Regions from separate parts of the Dietzia sp. oral taxon 368 genome, predicted to be linked through region 1. Evidence: predicted binding sites of a transcription regulator. Region 1 holds the regulator's gene; the other holds the start of a gene.
What was found. The regulator LexA, encoded in region 1, represses DNA repair genes until DNA is damaged. The targets are predictions, from matches to a motif close to CGAACANNTGTTCG.
Positions count from the first base shown of each region.

Region 2: C3V38_RS03690 (HNH endonuclease signature motif containing protein) is a predicted target of LexA. The motif match lies at 2,211-2,224, and genes of this name have one in related genera.

Region 1 covers NZ_CP027238.1:3,126,298-3,130,852, forward strand. Annotated here, with positions in the region: gene hrpA (ATP-dependent RNA helicase HrpA) at 1-596, shown strand, start outside; gene nrdR (transcriptional regulator NrdR) at 652-1,107, opposite strand; gene C3V38_RS14610 (hypothetical protein) at 1,219-1,665, opposite strand; gene lexA (transcriptional repressor LexA) at 1,894-2,562, shown strand; gene hflX (GTPase HflX) at 2,634-4,085, opposite strand; gene dapF (diaminopimelate epimerase) at 4,100-4,555, opposite strand, start outside.
Region 2 covers NZ_CP027238.1:758,612-763,166, forward strand. Annotated here, with positions in the region: gene C3V38_RS03685 (hypothetical protein) at 108-572, shown strand; gene C3V38_RS03690 (HNH endonuclease signature motif containing protein) at 587-2,176, opposite strand; gene fbaA (class II fructose-bisphosphate aldolase) at 2,388-3,425, opposite strand; partial or broken gene C3V38_RS03700 (MsnO8 family LLM class oxidoreductase) at 3,605-4,555, opposite strand, start outside.

The DNA of each region.
Region 1 (4,555 bases):
TCGAGGCGTTGGTCTCGGACGCCGCGTTGGCTGCCTGCGGACGGATCATCGCCCGCCGCAAGGGCGCTCCGGTACTGACGGTCGCGGACTTCACCGAGCTGCGGAACGCCGCCAGGGCCGAGGTACCGGGGGCCGTGGCGTCGACGATCTCGGCGGCGGTACCGGCCCTGGTCTCGGCCCAGCGGGTGTTCGCGCGCGTGGCGGAGGTCCCGGCGGAGATCGCCGAAGCGGTGTCCCCGTCACTCGAATTCCTCGTGGGCAAGGGGTTCCTGGCGCGTCATCCGGTCGATGTCCTGCCACACCTGGAGCGCCATGTGAAGGCGGTCGGCGTCCGGCTCGACATGGCGGAGACGACTCCCGATCGGCACCGGCAGCTGACGGCGAGGTTGGCCCGGTCGGAGGAGACGGTGGAGGAGGCGTGCGCGGCCCTGCGCCGGCGACCGGGTGGCGCGCGCGCGTCACGCGAGCTGCGGTGGCTGCTGGCCGAGTACAGGGTGGGGCTGTTCGCGCAGTCCCTGGGTACGGCCCGCCCGGTTTCGGCCGAGCGGATCGAGAAGGCGGTGGCGTCGGCGCTCGCGCCCCGGGCCCGGCGCTGACCGCTCGCGTCGGCGGCTCGGGGCGGGCGCCGGCCGCCGCGGTGACTGAGCGGACTCAGCGGCTCGTGCGGCGGTCTTTCAGTGCGATGATCTCTCGTTCGAAGTCGTCGGCCGAACTGAACTGCTTGTAAACGGAGGCGAAGCGGAGGTAGGCGACTTCGTCGAGGTCCTGGAGGGGTCCGAGGATCGCGAGCCCGATCTCGTGTGCGGGCACCTCGGAGGCGCCACGTGCGCGGACGGCGTCCTCGACCTGCTGGGCGAGACGCCGTAGGGCGTCCTCGTCGACGGAGCGGCCCTGGCAGGCCCGGCGGACTCCGCGGACCACCTTATCGCGGCTGAAAGCCTCGGTGACGCCGTTGCGTTTGAGGACTGTCAGCAGAGGCGTCTCGAGCGTGGTGAAGCGGTGCCCGCATTCGGGGCACTCTCGGCGGCGCCGGATCGCCTGCCCCTCGTCGACCGACCGTGAATCGATCACCCGGGAGTCCTCGTTGTGGCATGTAGGGCAGTACATTCCCGTGTGGCCCTTCGTCGACCGGACTGCGCGCCTCCCGGGTCGTGGCCCACGGGACGCGGGGACGATTGACCACCGTCCCCGGCTCATTCTAGGAGGCCCGGGTGCCTGTCACGCGTAGGCGGGCCCGCCGAGGAACGCCACGGCCAGGAGCATGATCACCCCGAAGACGATGCCGCAGGCCAGAAGTGCCCACGCGGGCACGTCGTCGACGACACAGGCCGGGGCCGGTGCCTCGATGCGGCAGGCGCGCACTTGATCGGCCGACACCGGACGGGTCCTGTCGGCCAGCCTCGGGGTGGGCATCCGCGAGGCCGTCGGCGCCAGGGCGGGGCGGCGGTCTGCGGGCGCGCCACGGCGGGGCGCGGCGGCGTCGTGCCGACCCACCGGCCGTGCGCCGGGCCGGGTCACGCCGCGTCCGCGAGTCCGCGGATCCGCGGCCGGGTTGGCGTTGACGCCGTGATCCACGCGGTGCATCGAAGCGCGGTGCTCCGCCGGGCAGATCTCCGTCCACCGCACCGTGGAGTCGGTGTGCGAGTGCAGCTCCAGAACGGTCATGTCCACTCCCTGCTCGATACGATGTGCGAAAGGCGTTCGCACATCCGTATGGATTGCTCAGTACATCTGTTCGAATTTGAACACGTCTAGAGTTGTATCACGCGACTCCGACACGATCACCATTCCGCGGTGAAATTCTTCGAACGTGTGTGTGGCGATCCCCGTTCCGGGGTTATAGGGTGTACACAGATGACGACGTCGAACATCCATTCGCCGAAGGGACCCGCCATGCCGAAGCCCGACTTCGACTCACTGACAGACCGCCAGAAGAGTGTGTTGCTGCACATCCACGACACGGTCAAGGAGCGCGGCTACCCCCCGAGCATCCGCGAGATCGGTGACGCCGTGGGACTGCAGTCGACATCGTCGGTCGCCCATCAGTTACGAACTCTGGAGAAGAAGGGCTTCCTGACCCGGGACCCGCACAAGCCGCGCGCGGTCGACGTGCACGGTGTCCCGGGGCAGAAGACCCGCGGTCGCCGGTCCCCGACCAGCGAGGTCCGTCGCCCTAGCGGGGCGGTCGAGCCCGTCTATGTCCCGGTCCTCGGTCGGATCGCGGCGGGTGGACCCATCCTCGCCGAGCAGGCCGTGGAGGAGGTCTTCCCCCTCCCGTCCGACCTCGTCGGGTCCGGAGATCTGTTCATGCTCCGGGTCGTCGGTGAGTCGATGATCGACGCGGCGATCTGCGACGGCGACTACGTCGTGGTGCGGCGGCAGAACGTCGCGGACAACGGCGAGATCGTCGCCGCGATGATCGACGGCGAGGCGACCGTGAAAACGTTCCGCAAGGACTCCTCCGGGGTCTGGTTGCTGCCCCACAACCCGTCCTTCAGTCCCATCCCGGGCGAGCACGCCACGATCCTCGGCAAGGTCGTGACGGTGTTCCGAAAGCTCTGAGCCGCGCTCGATGACGAGAACGCCGCCTGTCCCACGATCGGATCAGGCGGCGTTCTCGTCGTTCCAGCGGGTCAGGCGGCTCCGTTGCGCGTGCCACCATCCGTGACGAACTCGCCGAGCTCACCGGCCACCGAAGCGGGCAGCCGCACCACCATCCGCGTCCCGCGGTCGGTGTGCTCCTCCTCGACCACCGCGCCCTCGGTGTGGACCCGTGCGACCACGTCACCTCGGGTATACGGGACCTCGAGAGTCACCTCCCTGTCCCCGGACGCCACGATCTGCACGATTCGTTCGAGCAGCTCGTCGAGGCCCTGCCCGGTGGCCGCGGAGACGAAGACCGCGTCCGGCAACGCGTGGTGCAGCTCCGTGAGCACAACCGGGTCGGCCGCGTCGATCTTGTTGATAACCAGCAGCTCCCGCGGGCGTTCGGCGTTCTGCTCCTCGACCACCTCGTTGATCACCTTGCGAACCGCATCGATCTGGCGGAGCGGGAACGCGTCGGACCCGTCGACCACGTGCAGCAACAGTTCGGAATCGACGACCTCCTCAAGCGTCGACCGGAACGCCTCGACCAACTGCGTGGGCAGGTGTCGGACGAAGCCGACCGTGTCGGTGAACACGACCGACCGTCCGTCGGGGAGGTCGGCGCGGCGGGTGGTGGGATCGAGAGTGGCGAACAGTGCGTTCTGTACGAGGACGCCGGCGCCGGTGATCCTGTTCAGTAGACTCGACTTTCCGGCGTTGGTGTAGCCTGCGATCGCGATGGACGGAACCGGCGTGGCTCTCCTGCGGTAGCGCTTGGTGTCGCGGGACTGCTTCATCCCCTTGATCTCGCGACGTAGCCGCGCCATCCGCTCGCGGATCCGGCGCCTGTCCGTCTCGATCTTGGTCTCACCGGGGCCTCGCAGGCCGACACCGCCGTTACTGCCGGCCCGTCCACCCGCCTGCCGGGAGAGCGACTCGCCCCACCCGCGGAGGCGGGGGAGCATGTACTCCATCTGGGCGAGGGTCACCTGGGCCTTACCCTCGCGGCTTGTCGCATGCTGGGCGAAGATGTCGAGGATCAACGCCGTCCGGTCGATGACCTTGACGTTGACCGCCTTCTCCAGAGCCAGGAGCTGGCCCGGGGTGAGCTCGCCATCGCAGATCACGGTGTCGGCGCCCGTCGCGGCGATGACGTCCTTGAGGACGCTCACCTTCCCGGAACCGATGAACGTCGCCGCATCCGGCTTGTCGCGTCGTTGGATCAGGGCGTCGCAGACCTCCGCGCCCGCCGTCTCGGCTAGCTGGGCGAGTTCCGCCATCGCGGCATCGGCCTGGGCTGCGGACCCCTCGGTCCACACGCCCACGAGTACGACCCGCTCCAGGCGGAGCTGACGGTACTCGGCGTCGTTGACGTCCTGGAGTTCGGTGGACAGACCCGCCACCCGGCGCAGAAAGGATCTCTCCTCGAGCTGCAGTTCGCCGATAGATGGATCGAGGTCTCGTGTCGGCCGGTCAGCGGCCGTGTGATCGATAGTCATTCTCCGGCATCATCTCACATCGGAGCCGTCCGTGTCCCCTGTGCGGGCGTGTGATATGCACCGCCGTGGAACCGGCCGGCGGCGACGAGAGCGGACGGGCCGGTGAGGGCGGAACCGCTCTCGGTCAGGGTCACCCCGACCTCGCCGCCGGGCACCGACACGACGACGTCTCCCGTACCGCGACCGGCATCGGCGAGGGCCGCCACCGCCGTCGCGACGATCCCGGTCCCGCACGACATCGTCTCGCCGGCCCCCCGCTCGTGGACGCGCATGGCCACTCGGCCGTCGGACAGGGGCGTCGCGATCTCCACGTTGACGCCGTGCGGGAAGAAGTCGCGGTCGAACACCGGGGGATCCCCGACCGGCAGGGTGGCCAGGGTCGCGGCGTCCAATCCGGGGACGACACAGGCCAGGTGGGGATTGCCCATGTCGACGGCCACTCCCGCGAAGGTGCGGCCACCGAGCTCTGT
Region 2 (4,555 bases), 1.0 Mb from region 1:
AGCCCCCCGCCGGAGATCCGGGTCCCGGGGGGCAGCCGGGCGGTGGCCCGGGGGGTGGGGCACGTCCGTCGGATGGCGGGCGGGGCGGTCGCCCGGGTCGGGGTGGTGTGCTCGCGACGGTGGCCGTGGTGGCGCTGGTCGTGGTCGCCGCGGTCGCGTGGGTGTTCCTGGCCGGGCCGTTGTCGTCGTCGGGGCGGGCCGAGCGGGCTGTGGCCGAGACGCTGGAGCAGATGAGCTCGGCGGAATCGTTCGACGAGTTCAACAGTCATATGTGTGCGGAGAACCGGGTCCCGCAGGAGCTGGTGGACACGATCACCGCGTCGAGCGAGGCGACGGGGCCGGATCTCGATTCGATGTTCCGCGAGTCGATCGCGGGCTCGTTCCCGGAGGACCTCGAGGTGACCGGGGTCGAGATCGCGGACGGCGGCGCGGAAGCGATGGCGACGGTCGAATCCGAGTCGGACGGGTCCGGTCCGGAGCAGGTGCGGATGCGCGACGAGGACGGCGCCTGGAAGCTGTGCCAGCCCGGGGTCGGAATGGGCTCGGTGCCCGAGGGCCAGCAGCCGGGCTGATCGGCTCCGCCCGGTCACGCCGGCCGCCCTGGGCGTTCTGGGCGCTCCGGCGACGTCGGCTGCTCCGGCCTGTCGCCGCGGGAGGTGGCGCGCAGGGCGCGTTCGGCGCCGGGTGGGTTGGTGAGGTGGCCGTCGTCGGCGATGAGGCGGTCGAGGTGGTGGTGCCAGCGGTGGTCGAGGATGCGGTCGCGGGCCTGGGCCAGGGGGCCGTGGGGTCGGGTGTGGTGTTCGTGTCCGGTCTCGGTGATGATGGTCAGCTCGCCGAGGGGTCCGGGTCGGTAGGCGCAGTGGCCGAAGGTTTTCTCCCGGTGGTGCTTGCGGCACAGGCACACCAGGTTCCACTCGGCGGTGGGCCCGCCGAGCTCGGGGCGCTGGTGGTCGAAGGCGATGACGTGGTCGATCTCGCAGTCGTGGGCGTCGACGGTGCACCCCGGGTGGCGGCAGGTGCCGTCGCGCAGGCGGATCCGTTCGGCCAGGGCGGGGCTGATGCGGTACTTCAGCGCCGCCTCGGGGGTGTCCTCGGTGCCCGGTTGCGGGTCGAGCAGTTCGAACCGGACCTTGGCGTCGCCGCCGGAGAGCAGTTCCTCGCAGAGCCAGTCGAAGCTGGCGTAGGCGCCGGTGACGAACTCGACGCGGTTGGGCATGCCCCGGGTGATGCTGTTGATCACGGAGATGCGGATCGGTTGGTCGGTGCCCCACGAAGCCCCAGGCCGCGCACGACCCGCGCCAGCGCCAGCGTCGGCGGCGGCGGCGTCGGCGGCGGCGGCGGCCGTGCCGGCGTCGGCGGGGTGGTCGGGTAGGGGGTCGGCGATGTCGGTGGTGTTGGGATCGCCGAGGGCGACCAGGGCGTCGGCGCGTAGTTGGTTGCGGGTGCGGGGATGGCCGGACTCGGCGGCGGCGCGGGCGACGGCGTCGATGCGGCGGCGTAGTTTCTCGGCGTCGCCGGAGGGCAGGTGGGCCCACATGCTGGTCATGCCGTCGCGTTCGGGGCGGAACCGCACGGTGCGCTTGTCGGCGGCCGCGTCGACGGCATCGCCGGCGCCTTGGGGGTCGTGGCGTTCGCGGGAGGCGTCGACGGTGGTGTCCAGGGCGGTGCGGCTCGGTCGGTGACCGCCGGCCAGGTCGCGGGTCAGGCGGGCCACGACATCGGATTCGACACCGCCGATGATGTCGTCGGGAATGCCGGCCAGGCGGCAGGCGGCGTCGATGGCCAACTGCTCGGGCAGCAGCCCCCGCTCGACGGCCTCGCGCAGGCGGGGCAGGCGGGTGTGGATCTGCACGCCGGCGGTGACCAGGTGGCGGGCGTGCCAGCCGGTCAGGGCCATCGCCGCCGTGAGGTGGTGGCGGGCCCGGTCGGCCGGGTCCAGGCGGGCGTGCGCGGGACGGGTATCGGCACCGGGGCCGCCGTGGGTGGCCTCGTCCAGCGCTGTGAAGCTCTCGACCAGCAGATGCGCGGCATGTAGCCGGGTGGCCCCGGCCAGGTTCTGCGCCAGCGTCACCGACCGCGCCACCTCGCTCAGCGCCGAGGCGTCCAACGACTCCAACGGCTCCCCCACCGCGCGCAGCGCGCCGAGACCGAACGCCCTCGTCGTCGTCGTATCCACCCCGGTCACCCCCCGCCCGCGCCGCATCCTCACTCGAACCTGTGATCGATTCTACCGGCGTGCCATTCATCACACAAGGGTTCGATACAGCCGCCACCCGTCATGCCCGCCGACGACAGCGGCGCCCCTCCCACACGGGAGGAGCGCCGCTGTCCGGGCTTACCGGGCCTACCGAACCGAACCGACAGGGCGAGCCGGGCGAGTCAGGGCGTCAGGCGCCCTTGGACTTGCCCGCCGACTTCAGGTCGTTGCACGCCTCGACGACGCGCTCGGACATGGCCTGCTCCGCCTTCTTGAGGTACGAGCGGGGGTCGTAGGTCTTCTTGTTGCCGACGTCGCCGTCGACCTTGAGCACGCCGTCGTAGTTGGTGAACATGTGCGCGGCGACGGGCCGGGTGAAGGCGTACTGCGTGTCGGTGTCGACGTTCATCTTGATGACGCCGTAGCTCAGCGCCTCCTCGATCTCGCTCTTGGCCGAGCCGGAACCACCGTGGAAGACGAAGTCGAACGGCAGGTCACCCTCGTTCAGGCCCAGCTTCTCGACCGCGACCTCCTGGCCCATCTTGAGGACCTCGGGCTTGAGCTTGACGTTGCCCGGCTTGTAGACGCCGTGGACGTTGCCGAAGGTCGCGGCCAGCAGGTAGCGCTGGCCGGTGTTGCCGGCGCCGAGCGCGTCGATGGTCGCCTCGAAGTCCTCACGCGTGGTGTAGAGCTTCTCGTTGATCTCGTTCTCGACGCCGTCCTCCTCGCCGCCGACGACGCCGATCTCGATCTCGAGGATCTGCTTGGCCTTGGCCGTCTTCTCGAGCAGCTCCTTGGCGATCTCGAGGTTGCGGTCGAGCGGGGTGGCCGAGCCGTCCCACATGTGCGACTGGAACAGCGGATTCTCCCCGCGGTCGACGCGCTCCTGCGAGATCTCGATGAGCGGACGGACGAACGTGTCGAGCTTGTCCTCGGGGCAGTGATCGGTGTGCAGAGCCACGAGGATGTCGTACTTGGCCGCCACCACGTGGGCGAACTCGGCGAGGGCCACCGCGCCGGTGACCATGTCCTTGACGTTCAGACCGGAGCCGAACTCGGAGCCACCGGTGGAGAACTGGATGATGCCGTCGGAACCCGCGTCCGCGAAGCCCTTGATGGCGGCGTTGATGGTCTCCGAGGAGGTGCAGTTGATCGCGGGGTAGGCGAAACCCTCCCGGCGGGCTCGGTCGAGCATGTCCTTGTACTGTTCGGGAGTTGCGATGGGCATGGGGTCTCCTCCGGTGGTTCAGTTCTTGGTGCGGATGGCCTCGGCCGGGGCGCCGGCGCCGCCCGTGACGGCGGGCGCACACCTCCCAGCCTAGGCCAGCCCCACCCCGCGCACCCGGGAGCCGCGCGACACCGCCCTCGACAGGGCGGGGGCGGCACCGCCCCTGGGCCGCCCGTATGTCATCCGGGGAGCAGCGCGGCGAACGCCTCGTCGGCCCGCGCGAGCGCGTCCCGGTCGTACGTGGACGTCGACGCCATGATCTAGTCGGCGCCCGTGCGCTCCACGAGTGCGGCGATCTCCCCGGCCACCTTCTCCGCGTCTCCGTGCACGGCGGTGCCCATCCACTCCTCCATCCGCCGTAGTTGCTGGGGCCGGAACTTCCGGTCCAGGATCTCCTCGACCGGCCGAAGCGGTCCGAACGCGCCGGTCTCGCGCGACTCGGCCATCGCCCACGCCTCCGGCAACAGCAACTCACGGGCCGCGTCGGTCGAGTCGGCGATCATCACCTCGAGGCTCATCACCACATAGGGCTCGGAGTCGGCCCCGTCCGGCCGGAACGCCTCCCGGTAGCGCTCCAGCGGCGTCGGGTCGGCCAGCAAGCGCGGACCGCCGACGACGACCGGCAGACCGGCGCGCGCGGCGACCCCCAGGCCGCGGCCGGTGGCCAGGACGAACATCGGTGGCGGGTCCTCCACCACCGGCAGCGCGGTGACCGGGCCGCGGCCGTGGAGGAAGTCCCGCACGGCGGCGATGTCGCGGTCGAACGCGTCGGTGTCGTACTCGCTCACACCGAGCGCCTCGCGGACCGGGGCGGTGAAGCCGAGCGACCGGCCGACGCCGAGGTCGATGCGGCCCGGGTGCATGGCCTCGAGCACGGCGAACTGCTCGGCCACGACCAGCGGGCGGTGATTGGGCAGCATCACCCCGCCGGAACCCAGGCGGATGCGCTCGGTGCGGGCGGCGGCGGCCGCGATGAGCAGCGGCGGGCTGCCGCTCGCGATGCCGGGCACCGCGTGGTGCTCGGCCGTCCAGTACCGGTGCAGACCCAGGCGGTCGGCGTGTTCGGCGCGCCGGAGTGTCGACTCGACCGCCGAGGCGTGGGACTCGCCGTGACGGGTCCGGGACCGATC